DNA from 3 places in the Thalassococcus sp. genome. Region 1 is predicted to be linked to each of the others. Evidence: riboswitches for the same ligand, from Rfam matches in the RefSeq annotation. Region 1 holds a riboswitch; each other region holds the start of a gene.
What was found. A riboswitch is a leader RNA that binds a small molecule or an ion and turns the genes downstream of it on or off. The one in region 1 is predicted to bind cobalamin.

Region 1 (8,120 bases):
CAGGTTACAAACTGTTACCCGTTACCGAGCAAAGCACGTGTCAGTCTTATTATTGTTTCCCCAAACAGAGCTTAGGACAGACTGTGCCTTAGCAAGTTCTATGAATGGCGGTGAAGCTGGGCGAACAACGATCAGAAGTGTGACCATTTTTTGTCTTTTGATACCAATTCGCTCTTTTGGCTGGCACTTGGCGAAACCCGCACTACCTGCGCGGGTCTCGCATTCCTGAAAGCGAAATATATCAGGCGTCGACTTCGACTTTCCCGATCGGGTTCGAACAACATGCGAGAATATAACCGCTTTCGATATCCTCGTCCGAAATCCCGCCGCTGTGCACCATGTGCACATCACCGGACAGTTTCTTGACCTTGCACGTGCCGCAGACCCCGAATGTACAGCCATAAGGGATGCGTACCCCTTCCGTCCGCGCAGCAGACAGAATTGTGTCGTTTTCCGGCAAGGTCGTGGTGACGCCCGAACGGGCAAAGGACACCTCTGCCATGACGGATTCCTGCGGGACGACGTCGTCGATGTCCGCCTCGGGGGCCAATGCTGCGGCAGGGGCCTGAAAGCTTTCCTGATGGTAGCGGTTCATGTCAAAGCCCAGCGCGTTCAGACTGTCGCGCACGACCTGCATGAATGGCTCCGGTCCGCAGCAATAGACATCGCGTTCCAGATAGTCCGGCGCAATCAGACCAATCATCAGCTGGTTGAAACGGCCCTGATAACCCGTCCAGACAGACCGCGGGTCTTCTTCTTCGACAAGAAACGACAAGCGCAGACCATCCACTCGGCTGGCCATATGTTGCAGACGTTCACGGAAAATCAGGTCGGACGGCTTTTGCGCACAGGCGATGACCCGTGCATCGGGTTCGTCGCCCAAGTCGTACAGGTAAGTCGCCATGGACATCATCGGTGTAATGCCCGACCCCGCCCCGATGAAAAGGTATTTGCCCTTGGGGTTTTCCGGCAGAGTAAAGACACCCGACGGGCCATAGGCCTTGATCTTCATGCCCGGACGCAGGTTGTCCAGCATCCAGCGCGTGCCGATGCTGTCGGGCTGGGCCTTAACCGTGACGCTGATGTTCAATGGCCGCGACGGGCTGGACGACAGCGTATAGGTCCGCGACAGCGGCCCGCCCGGCACTGGTAGCTCAAGCGTGATGAACTGCCCAGGCTTATAATCGAACCACGCCCCCGACGGCGCGCGGAACGCGAATGTTGCGACGTTCCGCGTTTCCGGAATGACCATGGCGCATTCCAGTTCCTCGGCGTCTGTCCAAGGTCCGTTTTTCTTTTGTGCTCCGGCCATCAAATCATTCCGCTGCAAAGAGTTTCCGGCCCGTCAGGCGACGGGTCATGGTGTCTGCGTACCAGTCGACAAACTGGATCACGCCGCTTTCCTGAACAGTGGAATACGGTCCGGGTTCGTAGGCGGGCGAATTGATGCCTTTCTGGTTTTCCTCAACGATGGCACGGTCTTCATCGTTGGTGTGGGTCCAGACATCGGTCAGGCGCTCCATTTCGTAATCCACGCCCTCTTCGGCGTCTTTTCTGACGATCCAGAAGGTTGTGACCTCGGTTTCGGTTGTGCTGATGGGCAGCATCCGGAACATCATGACCACGTCGGACAGGAAGTGGTTCCATGTGTTCGGGTAGTGGAAGAACAAAAGCGAGCCCGCATCGCGGAACGGCACAGTGCCCAGCGTCTTTTCGCAGGACGGGCCACCATCCATCGTGTAGCTGACAGATTTGCCCAACAGCGGCACGCGCACCAGACGCCACTGGCTATCGGGCGCAATAACAAAGCGCGACGGCAGGCCAGCGTCTTCGCAGCGCGACAGGTGCTTTTCGATCACCGGATCGGCGATGCCGTCACCGTTACCCGCGATGTTCGGGTTGTCATCGAACGTCACACACAGCGCAGGGTGCGAGCCCGAGCAGTGATAGCATTCGCGATTGTTTTCCATCACCAGCTTCCAGTTCGCCTGTTCGACGATGCTGCTGGTGTGCGCCACCTTGCAGTTATCAAGCCCGTGCGGCGCGAAGTAACGCTTGGTGTTTTCCTCGACCTTATCGAACGCAGGCGCTTCATCGGCCAGACAGATAAAGATCATGCCCCCTGCATCGCGGCAATGAACGGTTTTCAGGCCGTGTTGCGACGGATCGAAATCATCGCCCATCTCGCGCGCCCAAAGAAGCTTGCCGTCCAGATCGTAGGTCCACTGGTGATAAGGGCAGACCAGTTTTGGCGACGAGCCCATACCGGGTTTGCACAGGCGCGACCCACGGTGGCGGCAGGCATTGTGGAACGCGCGGATCACGCCGTCGTTGCCGCGTACGATGATCACACCGTAATCGCCGATTTGCAGCGCGATATGGTTGCCCGCCTTGGGCAGCGCACAGGCGGGTGTCGCGAAAATCCAGTCGCTGTACCAGATGTGATGCATATCCACATCGTGCATCGCAGGGTCCACATAGACATCGCGCGGCAGCGAGTGGTTCGGCTTTCGCCGCATCAGGTGGGACAGCATGTCAGAATCTTTAAGCATGGGAGGAGTCCTTAACTTCACGCGATCCGGTCACAGGTCTTTGACCAGTCGCAGGGCATCATTAATTGCAGCATGGGTGTTGCGGGCGGATACGGCATCGCCGATCCGGAACAATTGGAACTGGCCATCGGGGTTTGTGGCGATGGCCTGCGGACGGCCGTTGATCAGCGCTTCATGATCCACCGCGCCAAGGTTCGACGACAGCGGTTTCAGATCGAAATAGAGATCATCCAAGGGCAGCGTGCCATGGTTCACAACGATCTGGTCGAAATCACGCTCCAACCCCAGATCGCCATAATCGCTGTCGATCACCGCCATCAAACGGTTGCCGTCACGGCGCACGGATGTCAGGCGATAGGTGACGGTGAAGGTTGTCTTCAGCTTTTGCAGGCTGCGCATATAGGGCGTCAGGTTCATGCCCATGACCTCGGGCGCAAAGCTGCGGTCCGGTGTCATGATCTCGACCTCGGCACCCGATTGCGCGATCACTTCGGCGGCTTGCAGACCTGCGTGGTCGCCCGCGTCGTCGTAGACCAGCACCTTGGACTCCGGCTTCACATCGCCCGACAGGATGTCCCATGTGGACACAACCAGATCGTTGCCCCCTTTCAGAACATCGGTGTTGGGCATGCCGCCCGTGGCCACGATCACCAGATCGGGGTTCAGGGCGGTCACATCTTCGGCCTCGGCCCAAGTGTTGAACCGAAATTCCACATCCCGCGCGGCACATTGCGCCATGCGCCAGTCGATGATCGAAATCATCTCGCGTCGGCGGGGGCTTTGCGCGGTCAGGCGGATTTGTCCGCCCGCGTCGCCCGCGGCCTCGAACACGGTCACATCATGCCCGCGTTCTGCGGCAACGCGCGCGGCCTCTAGCCCGCCGGGGCCGGCGCCAATGATCACCACTTTGCGCGCGGTCTCTGCGCGGGGAATGTCGTGCGGCATCGTCAGTTCGCGACCCGTGGCCGCGTTATGGATGCACAGCGCCTCGCCGCCCTGATAGATGCGGTCCAGACAGTAGGTCGCGCCGACGCAAGGACGGATATCATCCTCACGCCCCTCGACAATCTTCCGCACGATATGCGGATCGGCCATGTGCGCGCGGGTCATGCCGACCATATCCAACAGGCCAGCCGACACCGCATGGCGCGCTGTCGCTACATCAGGGATCTTAGAGGCATGGAAGGTCGGCAATCCGATCTCGGACCGGATGCGTCCGGCAAAATCCAGATGCGGGGCGTTCTTCATACCCTGCACAGGGATCACATTGGTCAGCGCCGCGTCGGTATCGATACGGCCGCGAATGACGTTCAGGAAATCGACCTGACCGGTGTCCTTCAGACGCCGCGCGATCTCAAGCCCCTCGTCAGGTGTGATGCCGCCTTCGATGGTCTCGTCCGCCGTAAAGCGCAGACCCACGATAAACTCCGGCCCCACCCGTTCGCGGATCGCGTTCAGAACGTCGTAGGTAAAGCGCATCCGGTTGTCCAAAGATCCGCCATAAGGCGCATCCAATTCGTTCAACCGTGGCGACCAGAAGGCATCCATCAAGTGGCCGTAGGATTCGATCTCGACCCCGTCGAGCCCTGCCGCCTGCATCCGTTCCGCCGCATCGGCATAATCGGTGATGATGCGCGCGATGTCCCAATCTTCCAGCTTCTTGGGAAACGCCCGATGCGCCGGTTCCCATTCATGCCCTGTGGACACTGACGGCAACCAATCGCCCTTGTTCCATCCGGTCCGGCGGCCCAGATGCGTCAGTTGGATCATCACCGCGCAGCCGTGTTCGTGGCAGGCATCGGCCAGTTCGGCCATCCACGGCACGACCTCGTCCTTATAGGCAAGGATATTGTTGAACGACGGCGGGCTGTCGCGCGACACAATCGCGGATCCTGCTGTCATCGTCAGCGCGACACCGGCCTTAGCGCGTTCCTGATGGTAGGCGCGATAGCGTTCCTTTGGCAGACCATCGACCGGATAGGCCGGTTCGTGGCTTGTGGTCATGATTCGATTCTTCAGCGTCAGATGCTTGAGCTGATAAGGCTGCAAAAGGGAATCATTCGACATGGCGCTATGCTTTGCTGGACGGAGGACTGGCGCCCCTAAACAGGGTGGCCTCCCCAAAACTGCCAGACCCGTGTCAAGCGACGCGCTTATCCGCGACACGGTCGGGTTCAATTGCGACGCTTATTTGCAACGCTCATTTATCGCACCTTTCAGATGCCGGTTTTTTGCGCAGAATTCGAACAGCAAAAGTTACCGAAGTTTCTTGCATTAAAGCCCAAAAGATTCGCGCCTTATCCGACTTGAGCACGAGAGTTCCAGACCCTGATTGTCGAAAAAATCGAAAAAATTTCACCTGTCGGAAGATACAAGATATTGACGCGACCGCCCCTAGGGATACTATCAGCGGTGTTCTAGCAGCGGCAGCACACGCCGTCGTGAAAAGGGAAGACCGGTGAAAATCCGGCACTGCCCCCGCAACTGTGAGTGGTGAGTTTTATGCCCATAATCCACTGGCGCTAAGGCGCTGGGAAGGCGGGCAAAAAACGACCGAGCCACAAGTCAGGAGACCGGCTGGAACACAACAGATTACGACCACGAACGGAGGGTTCGGGGCGCTGGTTCCTTGTGAGCTATAGGCGGTTTTTCTGCCCGGCACCCGTGTCCTGCGATCAAAAAACCGACAGGCAGAGGGGCCCACAATGACAATCACAGTTTACTCCAAACCGGCATGCGTTCAGTGCACAGCAACCACCCGCGCACTTGAAGCTAAAGGCATCGAATTCGACGTGGTCGATCTGACAGAAGACGACGACGCGATGGAGCGTGTGACCGATCTTGGCTACCGTCAGGCCCCCGTTGTGATTGCCGGCGACGCGCATTGGTCCGGCTTCCGTCCCGACCTGATCGGCTCTTTGGCCTGATCCGTCAGGACCGATGTCGGCGCTGGTTTATTTTTCATCCCGCTCGGGAAATACCGCACGTTTTGTGGAACGGCTGGAACTGCCCGCCTTCCGCATCCCGCGCGATCCCGACGGTGCGATGCCAGCGCCCACCACACCTTTTGTTTTGGTCACCCCCACATTCGCAGATGGCGAAGGGCGCGGGGCGGTCCCAAAACAGGTGATCCGGTTCCTGAACGCCCCTGAACGTCGCGCCGGATTGCGCGGCGTTATCGCAGGCGGCAACCGGAATTTCGGCGCGACCTACGCGCTGGCGGGGGAAGTGATTTCCCGCAAATGCAATGTTCCCGTGCTCTACCGGTTCGAACTGGCTGGCACTGATACCGACATCGCCCGCGTGAAAGCCGGGCTGGACAAATTCTGGAGAACGGAATGCTTGATCACGGCCTGAACGGCACACAGGATTACCACGCGCTGAACGCGATGCTGAACCTTTACGACGAGGACGGCAAAATCCGTTTTGATGCCGACCGTATGGCCGCGCGTCAGTATTTCCTGACTCACGTCAATCAGAACACCGTCTTTTTCCATTCGCTGGAAGAGAAGCTGGGGTACCTGGTGGACGAAGGCTATTACGAGGCAGAGGTTCTTGATCAATATGATCGCACCTTCGTCCACCAATTATGGAACGCGGCTTTCGCGAAAAAGTTCCGCTTCCCGACATTTTTGGGCGCATTCAAATATTACACCGCCTACACGCTGAAAACGCGTGACGGCAGCCGCTATCTGGAACGCTACGAAGACCGCGTTTGCATGGTCGCGCTGGCGCTGGCACGCGGCGACGAAAAACTGGCCACACGCCTGATGGAAGAAATCCTCTCGGGCCGCTTCCAGCCTGCGACACCAACATTCCTGAACGCCGGTAAGAAAAGCCGTGGCGAGCTGATCTCGTGCTTCCTGCTGCGTCTGGAAGACAACATGGAATCCGTTGGCCGTTCCATCAACTCGGCCCTTCAGCTGTCCAAGCGCGGCGGCGGTGTGGCGTTGATGCTGACCAACCTGCGCGAAGCGGGTGCGCCGATCAAAGGCATCGAAAACCAGTCGTCCGGCGTGATCCCGATCATGAAGCTTCTGGAAGACAGCTTTTCCTATGCCAACCAGTTGGGCGCGCGTCAGGGTGCCGGTGCAGTTTACCTGAACGCCCACCACCCCGACATTCTGCGCTTCCTTGATACAAAGCGCGAAAACGCCGACGAAAAGATCCGCATCAAGACGCTGTCCTTGGGCGTGGTCATTCCCGATGTGACGTTCGAACTGGCGAAGAAAAACGAGGACATGTACCTCTTTTCGCCGCATGACGTGGAAAAAGTCTATGGTGTGCCGTTCTCGGAAATCTCGGTCACCGAGAAATACGCCGAGATGGTCGATGATGGCCGCATCCGCAAGAAAAAGATCAACGCCCGCGAATTCTTCCAGACGATTGCGGAAATCCAGTTCGAGTCCGGCTATCCCTACATCATGTTCGAAGACACGGTGAACCGCGCCAACCCCGTTGAGGGCCGCATCACCATGTCGAACCTGTGTTCGGAAATCCTGCAGGTGAACGAGGCATCCGAGTTCAACGATGACCTCAGCTACAGCCATCTGGGCACAGACATTTCCTGTAACCTCGGGTCGCTGAACATCGCGAAAACCATGGACGGGCCTGACTTTGGCGCGACCGTGGAAACCGCTGTGCGCGCCCTGTCCGCTGTGTCGGAAATGTCGGCGATCGACTCGGTCCCGTCTATCCGCCGCGGCAACGATGAAAGCCACGCGATCGGTCTGGGCCAGATGAACCTGCACGGTTATCTGGCGCGTGAAAACGTTCACTATGGCAGCGCGGAAGGCATTGAGTTCACGTCTGTTTACTTTGCCGCGATCACCTACCACGCGATCCGTGCATCCAACATTCTGGCGCGTGAACGGGGCGAAAGTTTCAAAGGGTTCGAGAAGTCGAAATACGCCGACGGCACCTATTTCGAGAAATACACAACCCGCGACTGGCTGCCGACCTCGGACAAAGTGACCGAGCTATTCGCAGGCATCGAGCTGCCCACGCGCGATGACTGGGCCAAGCTGGCCAAGGACGTGGCCGAACACGGGCTGTATAACCGCAACCTTCAGGCGGTGCCGCCCACAGGCTCGATCAGCTACATCAACAACTCGACCTCTTCGATCCACCCCATCGTGTCCAAGATCGAAATCCGCAAAGAGGGCAAAATCGGCCGCGTCTACTATCCGGCGGCCTACATGAACAACGAGAACCTCGAATACTACCGCGATGCTTATGAAATCGGCCCCGAGGCGATCATCGACACCTATGCCGCTGCGACCGAACACGTCGATCAGGGCCTGTCCCTGACGCTGTTCTTCCCCGCCGAGGCCACGACCCGCGACATCAACCGCGCGCAAATCTATGCGTGGAAGAAGGGCATCAAAACCATCTACTACATCCGCCTGCGCCAGGAAGCCCTTGAAGGGACCGAAGTGCAGGGCTGTGTTTCCTGCTCGCTCTGAGGACCGGCTATGAAAGATCTTGCATCCCCGACCATCCCCCGCGCCATCAACTGGAACCGGTTGGAAGACGACAAAGACCTTGAGGTCTGGAACCGTCTGACCG
Region 2 (8,120 bases), on a different contig from region 1:
GCCGTTCCGCCACGGGTTTGGCGGCCAGATCAAGCCAGCCGTGCACCCGTTTGACCACGGCGTCGATACAGTCTGCATCCGCGCTATGGGCATAGCGTGCGAATTGCAGATCGGGGTCGCGGACACCGGGTTCTTTGAAGGAAACAACCCCGCCCATCAGGCGTCCGTCGACCTCGGGCAGGACCACGTGCATGGCCAGATCGGCAGGGGACAATCCGCGCTCTGCCTCGGCCCAAGCGTCGCGGGTCGAGGTGGACAGGGCCACTTGGAACACCGGCACGTCGCCCGCATCCAGTGGCGAAGCCTCGCCCGCGCCTTTGCCACTGAACGCGGTCGCATTGACGATGGCGTTCGGCGCATAGGCGCGCACCTGCCGTTCCAGCCAGCCCCGTGCATCGGGGGCCTTCAGTGAGGGCACGAACAGCGCGCGGACGTGATAGCCCTGCGCGCGGAACGCGTTGTACATGGCGGTGATCGGCGCAAGATCGGCGGCAACCAGATAGGACCGGTAGAAAACGATCAGGACTCGGGCCGCGTCCGATGTCGGCATGTCGGCCAACGGGCATGCTGGGCCGTCTTGCGGTGTCCATGCCCCAACGGATGAGATCGTTTTGGCCCCGCGCACGGGCGCTGCATAAAGCCCCGCTGCCAACGCCATCTGTGCCAAAGCAGCCTGCGCCGCCACCGCGCCGCCCGAGTCGCAAAGCTGCGCCAGACGTCTGAGGGTGGATGCCGGTAGGGTCGAGACCGCATCCAGCCGCGTGTCCGGCCGCCCGTCTGCGGGCAGAACAGCCACTGCGATCCCCTTGCTTTGTGCCAGCGCCATCACCTGTTGCACGCCGTATTCCCAATAGGGCACGCCACCGATCAATCGGATCAGAATGCCCTTGGCCCCTGACAGTGTGTTGTCGATGTAGGTATCAACCGACAGCGGATGCCGTAGCGCCGACAGGTTCGCCAACCGCAGGCTGGGCAACCGCCCCTCGGGCCCGCCGCCACGCCGCCAGCCTTCCGCGAATGCGCCAAGGTCACTGTCAGAAAAAGACAATACCACCAGATCCGCCGGATCCTGTCCCAGATCCGTCGGGGTGTCTGTCTCTTCTAGACCGTGGCTTTCGCGGAAGACGACGTGCATTGTGGCGTGGTCCGCTTACTCGGCGGCTTGTGTGGCAGGTGCCAGCACGGCGCGGATGGCGGTCGGGTCGATATCGTCGTGTTCGGCGATCACAACCAGACGGCCAGCGCGGGCTTCGTCGGGTTTCCAGGGGCGGTCGTACTGATGACGCACACGGGCACCCACGGCCTGCACCAGCAGACGCATCGGTTTTCCTGCAACGCTGGCATAGCCCTTGATCCGCAGGATGTTGTTTTCGCGCGCCAGCTTTTCGATGGCGGCGACCAGATCGGCGGGATCGGCCAGTTCGGGGATATCGACAACGATGGTGTCAAAGTCGTCATGTTCGTGGTCGTCGTGCCCATCGTGATGGGACGGACGCGCATCCATGTCGTCTTCGGCGGCGGCCTCAAGACCCAGCAGAACGCGCGGGTCAACGACACCTTCGGCCACTTCGATCACGGGCAGGGGGCGGGGTGCTTCTGCGGCAATGATTTCCTTGGCTTTCGCGACACCTTCGGGACCTGCCAGATCGGGCTTGGTCAGAAGGATGATATCTGCGCAGGAAATCTGGTCTTCGAAAACCTCAGACAGTGGCGTTTCGTGATCAAGGCTTTCATCTGCAGCACGCTGTGCATCGACGCGTTCCACATCCGGGGCAAAGCGGCCTGCGGCCACGGCTTCGGCATCGGCAAGCGCGATCACGCCGTCGACGGTGATCTTGGAACGGATATCAGGCCAGTCGAAGGCCTTCAGCAAAGGCTTGGGCAGCGCAAGGCCGGAGGTTTCGATCAGGATATGTTCGGGGCGCGGCTCAAGCGCCATCAGCGCCTCGATCGTCGGGATGAAATCATCGGCCACGGTGCAGCAGATACAGCCGTTTGCCAGTTCAAGAATGTTTTCCGCAGGGCAGTCGGGAATGGCGCAGCCCTTCAGGATTTCGCCATCGACACCCACATCACCGAATTCGTTGACCAGCACGGCCAGACGTTTGCCGCCGGGGTTCTGGATCAGGTGCGAGATCAGGGTTGTCTTGCCCGAACCGAGAAAGCCGGTGATCACTGTAACGGGTAGTTTCGCGAGGTTGGTCATATCAGGCCTCCTCAGGCTCAGTAACAGGGGGTATGCGCGCAACGCAGTTGCGCTTGAAGTGTTCGGGTCGCTCGCGCCATGGAATGATGCCATCCGCGCTCTCGTGATATTGCACTGCACCAGACAGGATCATCTCTGGATGCGACATTTCGTCGACGTTTGCGAAAACATACGTCCATTTCGCATCGCCACCACGCAGGGCAACGGTGCAACCGTGATCGCAATTCTGAAGACATTTGACCGGTGTGATCCGAAGCCCGTCCGGCCCATCCAGCGCGGTCAGCCCGTCAAAAAGGGCCTGGCCGGGGCGGCGTTCGTCTTCGGGTAGCTCTTGGCCGCGTCGGCATTGAATGCAGACCAACAGTTCCGTTTGCTGCGGGCTTTCGGATTTCGCATCCATAGTTTTACTGGTCCCATCCCATCGGGAACGCGGGGCCGGATTGCGGAAAGGGACCGTATGCACGGTGCCGCCTCCGATTCCGGCACACCCCGTCCGGTTACAAGCGCATCGCGCTGGCAGGTCTCCCGGCTCACGGATTTGGGGTGTTCGCCCTGCGGCTGCTCATCCTTCCCAGCGTCGGCCAGTGGCACTGAGCGGCCTTTTCCGTTCACGGTCGCGGGGGCGGCTGTACTTGACCGCGTAGATCACGGCTGCACATTCCCTTTTCACCTGCTAACACAGGCACCAACACGCAGCCACATGGTCTGAATCCCGTGGCTTTGTCAAGAAAGAGGATACTGGCATGACCACCGACGAAAACCTTCGCCACGCCGAGAAGATGCGCAAGATCAAAGCTGCGCGCGACCGCATGATGGAGACCAAGACCGAAGAGAAAGGTCTGATCATGGTCCACACCGGCGCTGGTAAGGGCAAGTCGTCTTCTGGCTTTGGCATGATCATGCGCTGCATTTCCCACCAGATGCCCTGCGCGGTGGTGCAGTTCATCAAAGGCAACTGGGACACCGGCGAAAAGACGTTCCTGCGCGAACGCTTTGCGGATGAGTGCCGCTTCTTTGTGTCTGGCGAAGGCTTTACATGGGAAACGCAGGACCGCGAACGTGACATTGCGGCGGCCCAGAACGGTTGGCGGATTGCCAAGGAACAGATCCTTGACCCCGAAATCCAGTTTGTGCTGCTCGATGAAATCAACATCGCGCTGCGCTACGACTATATCGATATCGACGAGGTGGTCGATTTCCTGCTGAACGAGAAACCGGCGATGACCCACGTCTGTCTGACAGGCCGCAATGCCAAGCCCGAATTGATCGAGGCCGCCGATCTGGTGACCGAAATGACGTTGATCAAGCATCCGTTCCGTGACGGTGTCAAAGCACAGGCTGGCGTCGAATTCTGATGGGCCGCGCGCTGATGATCCAAGGGACCGGATCCAACGTCGGGAAATCGATGTTGGTTGCGGGGCTTTGCAGGGCTGCCAAGCGGCGGGGGCTGACCGTCGCGCCGTTCAAACCGCAGAACATGTCCAACAATGCTGCCGTTGCGCAGGAAGGCCATGAAATCGGCCGCGCGCAGGCGCTGCAAGCGCGCGCGTGTGGATTGGCGCCGAATACGGACATGAATCCGGTTCTGCTCAAGCCCGAAACGGATATTGGCGCGCAGGTCGTGGTGCAGGGCAAGCGGCTGACAACGGTCCGTGCCCGCGAATACGCCAAGCTGAAGAAACAGTTGATGGTGTCCGTTCTGGACAGCTTCAATCGGCTGCGCAGCACCTATGACCTGGTGATAGTCGAGGGCGCAGGCAGCGCAACGGAAATCAACCTGCGCAAGGGTGACATCGCCAACATGGGCTTTGCCGAAGCGGCTGATGTTCCTGTGGTTCTTTGCGCCGATATTGATCGCGGCGGGGTCATCGCGCAGGTGGTGGGCACCAAGGTTGTGTTGCCTGACGGTGACCGGGACCTGATCAAAGGGTTTCTGATCAACAAGTTCCGCGGCGATCCGACTCTGTTCGATGACGGATACAAAATGATCGAGGAGCAGACCGGTTGGCGCGGCTTTGGCGTCGCGCCGTGGTTTGCCGAAAGCTGGCGCTTGCCTGCCGAAGACGCGTTAGATATCGCCACACCTCCATCGCGCGACGGGTTGCACGTTGTGTGTTTGCGGCTAAGCCGGATTGCCAATTTCGACGATCTTGATCCGCTGGCGCAGGAACCCGGCGTGCGTGTCACCATGCTGTCGCCCGGTGATCCTGTTCCTGCCGATGCGGATGTTGTGATCCTGCCTGGTTCCAAATCGACACGGGGCGATCTGGCGTTCATGCGGGAACAAGGCTGGGACATTGACGTGATTGCACACCACCGCCGTGGTGGACATGTGCTGGGCATATGCGGCGGCTATCAGATGCTGGGCCGCGCGGTGCATGACCCTGACGGGATGGAGGGGCCTGCCGGTTCAACGCCGGGCCTTGGCCTGTTGGATATCGAAACACGGATGAGCGGCGACAAAAGCCTGCGTGAGGTTTCGGCCCGTCACGCGGCCTCGGACCTGCCGTTTCATGGCTATGAAATCCACATCGGCCAATCAGACGGCCCTGATCGCGCAAGGCCCTTTGCCTTTATAGGGGATACACCCGAAGGCGCGGTTTCCGCCGACGGGCGCGTCGCGGGCAGCTATCTGCATGGGATGTTTTCCGACGACGGGTTCCGGACAGGATGGCTGTCGCGTCTGGGCGTCGCGCCGTCGGGCAACGCCTACGAGGCGACAATCGAACAGACGCTGGACGCGCTGGCCGATCATCTTGAGACGCATCTTGATGTGGAAGGCTTGCTTGAACTGGCGCGGTGATCAGCGATCTAGCCAGTGGGCTTTGGTGTTTTCCTGCCATCCGGCACGGTGAAGCAGGGGCGTATCGTCGTTAAACTCGGGGTGTCCGATGCACAGGTAGGCGGTGAAGCGCCACGTATCGGGCACATCGAACAGCTTTTCGATGCCATCCGGATCAATGATCGACACCATGCCAACACCGATATTGCAGGCGCGGGCCATCAGCCACAGCGAATAGATTGCCATGGCCGTCGACTGCTCAAGTGTCTGGGGCATCGTCTGACGGCCCAGACCACGCCCTTCGACAGGTGCGGTTTCGGTGAAGACCGCCAGATGTTCGGGTGCGGAATCCAGACCGGACAGTTTCAGCTTTTCATATGCGGCGCGGTCAGCGTCGTCGTAGGCGCGCGCGGCCGCCGCATTCTGTTTCGCGAAATTATCGCGGACCTTTGTGCGCAGGTCGGGATCGATCACGCGGAACACCCGCCACGGGCGGGCATTGCCGACTGACGGCGCGCTGTCCATCGCGTGGCGCAGTTTATCCAGCATGCCGTCGGGCAGCGGGTCGGTGCGGAAGTGGCGAATATCGCGCCGCCACGTCAGAATGTCCTGAAGCTGCGCGCGATGCGCATCGGTCATTAGCATGTCGCAGCCCCCATGGCGGCTTCAAGCTGTGACCAGCGGTCATCTTTGGGCAGGCCCAGACGTATCCAGCTGTTCGAATAGGGGAAAATCCGGCTCCAGATATGATGCGCGGCAAGGGCATTCTGCGCGGCGGACGCATCCGGTGTGGCGTAGGTCCGGAATAAGGGCGTGCCGCCCACCACTTCCCAACCCGCCTTTTGCGCCATAGCGTCCAAGCGGTCAGAGCCTGCCGTCAGCCAGTCAATCGTCTGTTCTTGCCAGTACGTGTCGGCCAATGCCTGACAGGCGATATCAATCGCGGGGCCGGATACGGGCCACGGGCCGACCATGTCCGCCAGCCGATCCGCCAACGAACCTTGCGCCAGAGCAAAGCCCAGTCGCACACCGGCCAGACCATAAAATTTCCCGAAAGACCGCAGGATCACAACGTTGTCCTGTTCCAACTGCGGGGCCAGCGACAAGTCCGGTTCAGGATCGCCAAAGCTTTCGTCGATGATCAACAGACCAACTTGCTGCGACATTGCCTTCAGGCGGTCAGGTGTGGTGCGTCGTCCGTCGGGGTTGTTGGGGTTGACCACGACGGCCAGATCGGCGCCGGCCAATGCGTCAAGCTTACTGACCTCATCCACTTGCCAGCCACAGGCACGCAGCGCGGCGGCGTGTTCGTTATAGGTCGGGGCCAGCACCGCAGCATGGCCGGGCGCGCGCAGCCAAGGCACCATCTGGATCGCGCCTTGGGCACCGGATGTTGCGATCACGCGGGCGGGCGTGTTGTAGGCTTGGGCAGCGATCTCGGACAGGCGTGCCATCTCGGTCTTGCGAGGTAGAACTTCCCATGATGTTTGCGGGATCGGCGGTAACGGGTAGGGCATCGGATTGATGCCGGTGGACAGGTCAAGCCAATCGTCCGACGTCCCGCCGAAGCGGGCCATCGCCGCATCCAGATTGCCGCCATGATCTCTGCTCTGTGTCATCGGGGCCTTAAAGCATCGCCAGCCCGGCCAAAGCAAGCCCGCAAAGAACTAGGGCGCGGTGATAGAGTGACACAGCCTTGCTCATCGCCTGCGCATCGGGGTCAGGTGCCCCTTCGTTCAGCCAAGGTTCGTTGGCTGTATGGCCGTCATAAACCCGTGGGCCGGATAGTCTGACGTTCAACGCAGCGGCCATTGCGCTCTCGGGCCAGCCAGCGTTGGGCGAACGGTGGTTCGGCGCATCGCGGAGCATTGATTTCAGGGCAACCAACGGGCGGCTGGAGGCACAGGCAAAGGCCAGACCGGTCAGGCGCGCGGGGATCAGGTTGACCACATCATCAACCCGCGCAGCGACCTTACCAAAGGCTTCGTATCGGTCAGACCTGTGGCCGATCATCGAATCCATCGTGTTGATCGCTTTGTACGCATAGATGCCCGGAAGCCCCAGCAGCGCCCCCCAAAACAGCGGCGCAACGATCCCGTCTGATGTGTTCTCAGCAAGGCTTTCTGTCGCAGCGCGCGCAACGGCGGGTGCATCCAGTTGCGATGGATTGCGCCCGACGATCATGCTGACAGCGTAGCGCGCGGCGGGCAGATCGTTGGCGGCCAAGGCCGTGGCGACGGCTTGGTAATGATCGCGCATGGACCGCAGTGCGATCATCGGCCAAGCCAGAACCGCGCCGATCAGCGTCCCGACCCAGCTGTCGGGAAGGGCCGCTTGAACCACGATCATCGGGACCGCAGCCAAGGCGACAACGACCAGAACGGTCACCGCGCCGGCCAAGATGCGGGCGTTCCGAGAACCGTTGTTCAGGCGTGTTTCGCAGATGCTAATGGCCTTGCCGATCCACGTCACTGGGTGCCCGATCCGCGCATAAAGCTTATCCGGCCAGCCGAAAGCCAGATCAAGGATCATTCCGCCCAGCATCATCAACACGAAACTCATGCGCGACCCGTCTGAAAGCAAAGGATGTCAGTCAGGCCGGCCTCGCGTAGCGCGGCGGCGCCATGGGGTGGGACAGTGTCGGGGGCAAAAACAAGCCCACGCGCCGATCCGGTGTGCGCCCGTACCATGCCAAGCGCCCCGAGGTCGCGCGCCAGTTCGGCCATCGGATCGGTAGGACCACGGCGCATTGTGCAGCGTTGTGCTGAAGACGTGGCGATGGCGGCAAGGCGCGTCAGATCGCCTTTGTCGGCGGCGACCTGCCAGTCATCGATCAGGTCGCTGACGTCGTCGAAATCGGTGTCCGTGGCATCGGTGCGTTGCGGCGCCCCCCACAACCCGCCAAGGATGGTCGCAGGCGGAGGTCGGGTAACTTCGCGCAGGACACGCCCCTGCCGCGATGCCCAAACCAGTCGGTCAGGGTCTGCAAACATCAACGGGTCACTTGCCTGTTCGGCGGCAATGCATGCGCCTGCCAGTGTTTCATCTGACCCACTGAAACCCGCCGCGCGGGCCAGCGCCACCAAGGTAGCCGTCGACGCGCCGCCGCCGATGCCCAACGGGAAGTTCCGC
Region 3 (8,120 bases), on a different contig from region 1:
CGGACGACCCAGTTTCAATCTGGACGGCTGGGCCATGGGGCCGAAGCTGTGGCAAGCCATCTCGGCCCGTGCGAAGGGCGCTGATATCTGCGTGGCCGAAGGGTCGATGGGCCTGTTCGACGGCGTTGCGACACGCGGCCAGCAGGGCTTTGGCAGCAGTGCCGAAACCGCGCAGGCGATGGGCTGGCCCGTGGTTTTGGTGCTGGACGTTGGTGGGCAGGCGCAGTCTGCTGCGGCGACGGCGCTGGGTTTCCGCAGCTATCTGCCCGATCTGCCCTTTGCCGGTGTGATCCTGAACCGCGTCGCGTCGCCCCGACATGAACGGCTGACACGTTTGGGGATGGAACGCGCGGGTATGCCGGTTCTGGGCGTGTTGCCCCGTCGTGGTGATCTGACCCTGCCCGAACGGCATCTGGGCCTGATCCAAGCGGTCGAACATCCCGATCTTGATGCGGCCATTGCCGACTACGCGACATTCCTGCGCGACCATGTTGATCTGGAAGCTTTGCGCGCAGCGGCGGCGGGCCATGCCCTGCCCGAGACGCCCTCTGCTTTGCCGAAACCTCCGGCACAGCGCATCGCCATTGCGCGTGACGCGGCGTTTTCATTCACCTATCCGCATCTGCTGGAAGGCTGGCACGATGCGGGCGCTGAAATTCTGCCTTTTTCACCGCTTGCCGATGAAGCCCCCGCCGCGGACGCCGATATCGTGTGGCTGCCGGGTGGCTACCCTGAACTGCACGCCGGTCAATTGGCCGCTGCCGAATCCTTCCGCGCGGGCGTTCGCCGTCACGCCGAAACGCGTCCCGTTCACGGGGAATGCGGTGGTTACATGGCCTTGGGCGAGGCGTTGATCGACAAAAACGGCACGCGCCACCAGATGCTGGGGCTGCTCGGGCTGGTGACCAGCTATGAAAAGCGCAAATTCCATTTGGGTTATCGCCGTGCTGTGCTTCAGGCGCCCCTGCCCGGCTTTTCGGTGGACACTGCCCTGCGCGGCCATGAATTCCACTACTCGACCATTCTGGAACAACCCGATGCGCCACTGGCCGAGGTGCGCGACGCGGACGGCAACCTTGTCCCCGAGACCGGATCGCATCGGGGCCATGCCTCGGGCACGTTCTTTCACCTGATCACGCAAGAGGAAACCGCATGACACGCCTCGTCAGCTTTGTAAGTTCCGGTCCGGGCGATCCCGAACTTCTGACACTCAAGGCCGTGGACCGCCTTAAGCGCGCCGATGCGGTGCTGTTTGACGACCTGTCGTCAGGCCCGATCTTAAGCTACGTGCGCAGCGGGGCCGATCTGGTTGCCGTGGGAAAACGGGCCGGTCGGCCATCGCCCAAACAGGACCACGTCAGCCGGTTGCTGGTGGATTACGCGCTACAAGACCAACACGTGGTGCGACTGAAATCCGGTGACAGCGGTATTTTCGGACGACTGGAAGAGGAAATCACTGCGCTGCGTGAAGCCGGCATTCCGTATGAGATCATCCCCGGCATCCCGTCCGCCATTGCGGCCGCTGCGGCGGCGGGCATTCCGTTGACACGCCGACTGACGGCACGCCGCGTGCAGTTTATCACCGGTCATGATGTGACCGGTCGGTTGCCCGAAGATATGAACCTTGGCGCGCTGGCCGATCCGGCGGCTTCGACCGTTGTTTTCATGGGCAAACGGACCTTCCCGAAACTAGCCGCGATGCTGTGCGATGCGGGCCTGCCCGAGGATACCCCCGCCCTGTTGGCCGAGGCGGTCAGCACACCGGAACAAAATATAGAGCGCCACACGATTCGATCCCTGTCGGACCAGTTGGAACGCGAAATCGGCGATCAGCCCGCGTTGATCCTGTACGGGCCGCTTGCCACATGAGCGAACATGCGGCCATCACTGTCACGGTCTGCACCTCATGTCCCATGGGACTTGCAGGATTTGCCGACACGTTGCGTGACAGACTGGCCGCTGATCACAAGGACGTTGTGGTCGCCACGCGCGACTGCATGTCAGGGTGCACCCGTCCGTCTACTGTGGCTGTCAGAAGCGCGGGAAAAACCGCCTATCTTTTCGGTGACTTGACCGACGCGGATGCAGAGCTGATCGATAGGTTTCTACGTCACTATCGCGACTCGGACACGGGCGATTTCGAAGACGCCCGCGTTCTGGGCGACCTGCGCTTCAAAGCGATCGCCAGAATTCCGAGTCAGGTAGTGTGACCGATGCGACCTATGTCGCTTTGACGCGCTATAAATTCGGTTTCGCTATTGACTGGGTAGCACCCTCGGCGGGATAAAGACGCGTGGTGTTCCAACCCTGAAGGGAAGGAACTTAATTCGGGAACAGGGATAATCAACCAGTAAACCCAGACCGCCCCCGCGACTGTATGCGGCGAGCGACCTTTCAAAGACCCACTGCCGAAGCCTTGGTGCTTGGTGGGAAGGGGAAAGGCCCGCTACGACCCGTGAGTCAGGAGACCGGCCACGCCAAATGAAACCCAAACAGCCGTCGGGTGTGACGGTCCAGGAGTAAAGAAATATGTCGCAGACCATCGCAACTCGCAGCACTGCAACCGCTCAATCCGGCCTGATGGGCATCGTCCTGACAGCGTTCCTGGGTATGGGTATCGTGTTCCTTGCTGGTCACGCGCAGTCCGCTACGCTGCACGACGCGGCACACGACATCCGTCACGGCACCGGCTTCCCCTGCCACTGACGCACAGCTGACATCCCATGGATATTAAAACGCTAACAGGCGCCCTAATCGGCGGCTGTGCTACGGGTATTGTCGCGGGCGCTCTGCATTTTGGGTTCCTTCAGGATATCATTCTTCAGGCCGAGCTCTATGAATCTCGCGACCTGATCCATTTCGGACAACCTGACACAGCCGCGACCGGCGCAGGCGCAGAAGCGCACGGGCATTCGGACGGTGGCGATGCGCCGGAAGTCACCCGCAACCTGCTGACCATGCTTTTTGCGGGTCTGATCTATGCAGGCTATGGCCTGATCCTGGCTGCGATCTTCCAGTTCGTCCGTGCGCGCGGTCATCGCGTGACAGCGATGCAGGGTGTGCTGTGGGGGCTGGCAGGGTTTGCCGTGGTCCAGATGGCACCGTCGATGGGTCTTGCGCCCAATCTTCCGGGCACGATTTCCGAAGACATCAATCTGCGCCAGTATTGGTGGTTCGGCACAATGGCCGCGACGGCAATAGGCCTCGGGCTGATGTTCTTGCGCCCCTCAGCTCTGACGATCGCCGTGGGCTTTGTGCTGATTGCACTGCCCCACGTCATCGGTGCGCCGGTTCTGGACGAATTCTATGGCGTTGCGCCGCCGGAACTGTCGGCAACCTTTGCGACCCGCGTCATTGGCGTTGCCTTCTTTAGTTGGGCTTTGTTGGGTGCCTTGGTGGCACGGCTGACAGACCCGAACACCTGAAACACCACACTGGCCGGATGACATCATCCGGCCCGTTTCATTCAAGAGACCGGTTTCATGGACACTCTCTGGCTTGTTGGCATCGGCACGGGCAGCCTCTCTCACATCACGCTTGAGGGGGTGAAGGCACTTCAGCAGGCCGCTGTGATTTTGGTGCCGCGCAAGGGCGATCAGAAAGACGACCTTGCCGAAATCCGCCACCGGATCATCGAAGGAACCGGATCACAAGCCCGCATCGTTCATTTCGAATACCCCGTCCGCGATCCCGATCTGCCCTATCAGGAGCGGGTCAAACAGTGGCACGACGAAATCGCCCGCCGCTGGCAGGTCGCAATCGACGGTGTCGACATCACGGGTCCGGTGGCCCTGCTGGTTTGGGGCGATCCGTCGCTTTATGACAGCACGCTGCGCATTGCCGAACGTCTTGCCCCTGCCCCGCAGGTCCGCGTGATCCCTGGGATCACTGCAATTCAGGCCCTGACCGCTGCGCACGCCATTCCCCTAAACACCGTCGACGGATCGGTCATGATCACCACCGGTCGCCGCCTGCGTGCCGAAGGGCTTCCGCCGAACGCCGAAACCACGGTTGTCATGCTGGACGGGCTGTGTTCGTTCCAGAACCTTGATGCAGACGGCTGGCACATCTGGTGGGGGGCCTATCTTGGCTCTGACCAACAGATCCTGATCGAAGGCCCCTTGGCTGACGTCTCGGGCCAGATCGTGGAAACCCGCGCAGCCGCACGGGAACAGCACGGCTGGATCATGGACAGCTACATTCTGAAGCGCCGTTAAACGCCTTCAAGGGCTGCATTCCCAGCAGTCCTCTGGCAGTCGCGAAACCGTTGCTTGGTTATTCCCTTTCCGGTGGTGAGCCTTTAATCAGGTCCCATCAGGAATATAAGGAGACGCCCGTGCGGATCGCAGAGATTGACGGCCCCCGTTTGCATTATCGCATCGACGGCAACCCCGATGGGGCACCGGTTGTATTTGCCAACTCTTTGGGAACAGACCTGCGCCTGTGGGATCAGGTCATGCCCCTGCTGCCGCAAGAATACTGCTATATCCGTTACGACAAACGCGGCCACGGTCTGTCGGACTGCCCCGAAGGCCCCTACAGCATGGGCGCGCTGGTGTCTGATGTTGAAAAGCTGCTGGATTTTCTGGGCGTTAAGGACTGCGTCTTTGTCGGCCTCTCCATCGGCGGGATGATCGCACAAGGTTTGGCCGCCAAACGTATGGACCTTGTCCGCGCGATGGTTCTGTCCAACACCGGCGCTAAAATCGGCACGCGCGAGATGTGGGCAGACCGTATTGCCGCCGTGGACGCTGGCGGGATCGAGGCACTGGCCGATCCGATCCTCGAGCGTTGGTTTTCGAAATCCTTCCGCGACACGCCTGCCTTTTGGGCATGGCACAACATGCTAATCCGTCAGACCAAAACCGGATACATGGGCTGCTGTTCGGCGATCGCTGGCACGGATTTCATTACCCCCACATCCGGTCTGCGCCTGCCTGCTTTGGGCATCGCGGGCTCTGAGGACGGATCAACCCCGCCTGATCTGGTGCGCGAAACCATCGATCTGATCCCGGGTTCGGACTTCAAACTGATCCGTGGTGCAGGCCACCTTCCTTGCGTTGAAAAGCCCGAGGAATACGCACAGATCCTGACTGATTTCCTGAAGGCGCAGGGGCATGGCTGATATCCTACTGGTCCACGGGTCGTGCCACGGCGCGTGGTGCTGGCGTGATCTGATCCCCGAACTACAGGCGCGCGGCCACAACGCCCGCGCCATTGACCTGCCGTCCCACGGCGATGACACAACGCCTGTGGGCGATGTCACGCTGGATATGTACGCACAGACCATTCTGGACGCGCTGGACGGCCCGACGATTGTGATGGGGCATTCCATGGGCGGCTACCCGATCAGCCGTGCCGCCGATATGGACCCCACCAACATCAGCCGCCTGATCTATCTGTGCGCCTATGTGCCGTGGGATGATCATTCGCTGGTGGAAATGCGCCTGCGCGCGCCACGCCAGCCGATCATGAAGGCCATCGAAAAGTCCGAAGACGGCGTGACGTTTTCGATCAAGCCCGAACACGCGCGCGAAGTGTTCTACCACGACATCCCCGACGAGGCGTTCGAGTTCGCGCTGGACAATATCTGTCCTCAGGCAATCCTGCCGCAGGCGACCAAGGTGACGCTGGGCGAGAACTATAAATCCGTCCCGCGCAGCTACATTGTCTGCGAACAGGACAGCGCGATCCCGTCCGAGTTTCAGGAAACCATGGCCGAAGATTTCGTGCCGCAGGATGTGTTCCGCATGGATACCTCGCATTCCCCCTTCTTCTCGCAACCAGCCGCGCTTGCGCAGTTGGTTCACAAAATCTCAGAAAGCTAAGGTATGGCCGGTTCCGTTTTCGACAGCGGTATGTATGCAAAACTGTTTCCGACGGGCGATGTGGGCAAGCTGTTCACCGACACCGCCGAAGTCCGCGCCATGATGCTGGTCGAAGGCGCTTTGGCCAGGGTGCAGGGACAGGCGGGCGTCATCCCCGAAATCAGCGCGCAGGCCATCCACCGTGCGTCAATGGAACTGCAGATCGATCCGTCGGGTCTGGCCAAGGCGACAGGCACCAACGGCGTGTGCGTGCCCGCTCTGGTCGGGGCGTTCCGTGAATTGATGCAAGCGCCCGAACATGCGCAATACCTGCACTGGGGTGCCACATCGCAGGACATCATGGACACGGGCCTCATGCTGCGGATCAAAAAGGTGCTGGCGCAATATGACGCCCGCATCCGCGCCATCCTGTCGGGCCTGTCTGTCTTGGCCGAAGCACACGTCGCCCAGCCCATGGCCGCCCGCACATACGGGCAGTTCGCAACGCCCACGTCCTTTGGCGCGGTTGTCGCCGCGTGGGGCTGGCCGCTGTTGTCGGCTTTGGACGATCTGCAACGCCTGTCCGATGCTTTGCCCGTTTCCCTGTCCGGTGCCGCGGGCACAGCGTCCGAGCTTGGCTCTGACGCCCCTTCCCTGCGCGCGGCGCTGGCCGAGGCACTGGGTCTGGCCGATCCGAAACGCAGCTGGCACGCGGACCGGTCGATCATGCTGCAACTGGGCGGCTGGATCGCGCGGGTCAGCGATGGCTTGGGCAAGATGGGCGAAGACCTGATTGCCGCCACGCAATCCGGCGTGGGCGAAGTGCGCCTGTCCGGTGCTGGCGGATCATCGACCATGCCCCAGAAACAGAACCCTGTTGGCCCCTCGGCATTGGTGGCGCTGAACCGCCATATCCAAGGGCTGAACGGCACGCTTCATGCCGCAGGCACCCCGCGCCAACAGCGCGACGGATCTGCGTGGTTCACGGAATGGATGGTGGTGCCGCAACTATGCCTTGCCCTGTCTGCCGCGCTGGATCATGCAGAACGGCTGACCCAATCCGTTACACCGGATGGCGACGCGATGATGGCCACACTGGACAGCGCCCAAGGGTTGCTGGCGGCCGAGGCGCTGTCGTTTGCCCTGACCGACCGCATGTCGCGCCCCGACGCGCAGGCGCAGGTCAAGGACCTGTGCAAAGAGGTCATCGCCAATGGCACGCACCTGCGCGATACGGCACTGGCCAAATGGCCCGACCTGAACGCGGGGCTGTTCGATCCGACCCAACAGATGGGCGAAGCCCCGTCCGAGGCGCGCGCCTTTATCGCCGCCGTTAAGGCGATTTGATCTGATGCGCTTACCGATCCTCTTCTTGTTGCTCACTGTGATGATCGACTCGATGGGGATCGGCCTGATCCTTCCCGTGATGCCAGAACTGATCGAAGAAGTGACGGGCGGCACATTGGCCCGAGCCGCGCTTTGGGGCGGGTTGTTATCAACCGTCTTTGCCCTGATGCAGTTTCTGTTCGGCCCGATGCTGGGGTCGCTGTCCGACAGGTTCGGACGCCGCCCCATTCTGCTGACCGCATTGGGCGTGATGGCCATCGACTATGTCATCATGGCTCTGGCGGGCAGCATCTGGTTGCTGCTGATTGGCCGCATCGTCGCGGGCATCACGGCAGCCACACAGACAGCAGCCTCTGCCGCTATTGCCGACTTATCCGATCCCAAGAAAAAGGCGCAGAACTTTGGGCTTGTGGGCGCGGCCATTGGCTTGGGCTTTGTTCTGGGCCCCTTGCTTGGCGGGTTTCTGGGCGGTTTCGGGACACGCGCCCCCTTTATCGCCGCCGCTGTGCTCGCAGGCATGAATATGGTGCTGGGCTATTTCGTTCTGCCGGAAACCGTGACAGACGCGATCCGCCGCCCCATCGAACGATCCCGCCTGAACCCTTTGGGCGCGTTCAAGGCATTGAACCGGATGGACGGCGTCGCGCGCGGGATTGCGGTGTTTTTCCTGCTGCAAACAGCCTTTCACGTCTATCCGTCGATCTGGAGCTATTTCGGCACAGAACGCTTTGGCTGGGATGCTGGGCTGATCGGCCTATCCCTGACGATCTTTGGCCTGTCCGTTGCCATCGTTCAGGCCGTGCTGATCCGGTATATCCTGAAATACCTCGGAGAGCGCGGCACCGTCATCTACGGGCTGACCTTTAACATGATCGCATTTCTGGCGATTTCCTTTGTCACCTCGGGCCATATCGCACTGATCCTGACACCTTTGGCCGCAATGGGTGCCGTCACTTCACCTGCGAT

Region 2: another riboswitch for cobalamin. It lies ahead of AC4FIA_RS07115 (DUF1636 family protein); the one in region 1 lies ahead of nrdH (glutaredoxin-like protein NrdH).
Region 3: another riboswitch for cobalamin. It lies ahead of AC4FIA_RS07045 (CbtB domain-containing protein); the one in region 1 lies ahead of nrdH (glutaredoxin-like protein NrdH).

The regions. Positions count from the first base shown of each region.
Region 1 covers NZ_CEYADA010000016.1:11,155-19,274, reverse strand. The annotation lists gene AC4FIA_RS15665 (FAD-binding oxidoreductase) at 242-1,312, opposite strand; gene AC4FIA_RS15660 (aromatic ring-hydroxylating oxygenase subunit alpha) at 1,317-2,552, opposite strand; gene AC4FIA_RS15655 (oxidoreductase) at 2,583-4,619, opposite strand; cobalamin riboswitch at 4,954-5,148, shown strand; gene nrdH (glutaredoxin-like protein NrdH) at 5,258-5,479, shown strand; gene nrdI (class Ib ribonucleoside-diphosphate reductase assembly flavoprotein NrdI) at 5,493-5,909, shown strand; gene nrdE (class 1b ribonucleoside-diphosphate reductase subunit alpha) at 5,891-8,017, shown strand; gene nrdF (class 1b ribonucleoside-diphosphate reductase subunit beta) at 8,027-8,120, shown strand, end outside.
Region 2 covers NZ_CEYADA010000005.1:48,939-57,058, forward strand. The annotation lists gene cobN (cobaltochelatase subunit CobN) at 1-1,135, opposite strand, end outside; gene cobW (cobalamin biosynthesis protein CobW) at 1,151-2,206, opposite strand; gene AC4FIA_RS07115 (DUF1636 family protein) at 2,208-2,606, opposite strand; cobalamin riboswitch at 2,705-2,911, opposite strand; gene cobO (cob(I)yrinic acid a,c-diamide adenosyltransferase) at 2,950-3,561, shown strand; gene AC4FIA_RS07125 (cobyric acid synthase) at 3,561-5,009, shown strand; gene bluB (5,6-dimethylbenzimidazole synthase) at 5,010-5,633, opposite strand; gene cobD (threonine-phosphate decarboxylase CobD) at 5,627-6,607, opposite strand; gene cbiB (adenosylcobinamide-phosphate synthase CbiB) at 6,615-7,550, opposite strand; gene AC4FIA_RS07145 (propanediol utilization protein) at 7,547-8,120, opposite strand, start outside.
Region 3 covers NZ_CEYADA010000005.1:32,154-40,273, reverse strand. The annotation lists gene AC4FIA_RS07060 (cobyrinic acid a,c-diamide synthase CobB) at 1-1,156, shown strand, start outside; gene cobA (uroporphyrinogen-III C-methyltransferase) at 1,153-1,869, shown strand; gene AC4FIA_RS07050 (DUF1636 family protein) at 1,866-2,210, shown strand; cobalamin riboswitch at 2,278-2,491, shown strand; gene AC4FIA_RS07045 (CbtB domain-containing protein) at 2,530-2,706, shown strand; gene AC4FIA_RS07040 (CbtA family protein) at 2,724-3,425, shown strand; gene cobF (precorrin-6A synthase (deacetylating)) at 3,483-4,217, shown strand; gene pcaD (3-oxoadipate enol-lactonase) at 4,337-5,125, shown strand; gene AC4FIA_RS07025 (alpha/beta fold hydrolase) at 5,118-5,828, shown strand; gene AC4FIA_RS07020 (lyase family protein) at 5,832-7,154, shown strand; gene AC4FIA_RS07015 (MFS transporter) at 7,159-8,120, shown strand, end outside.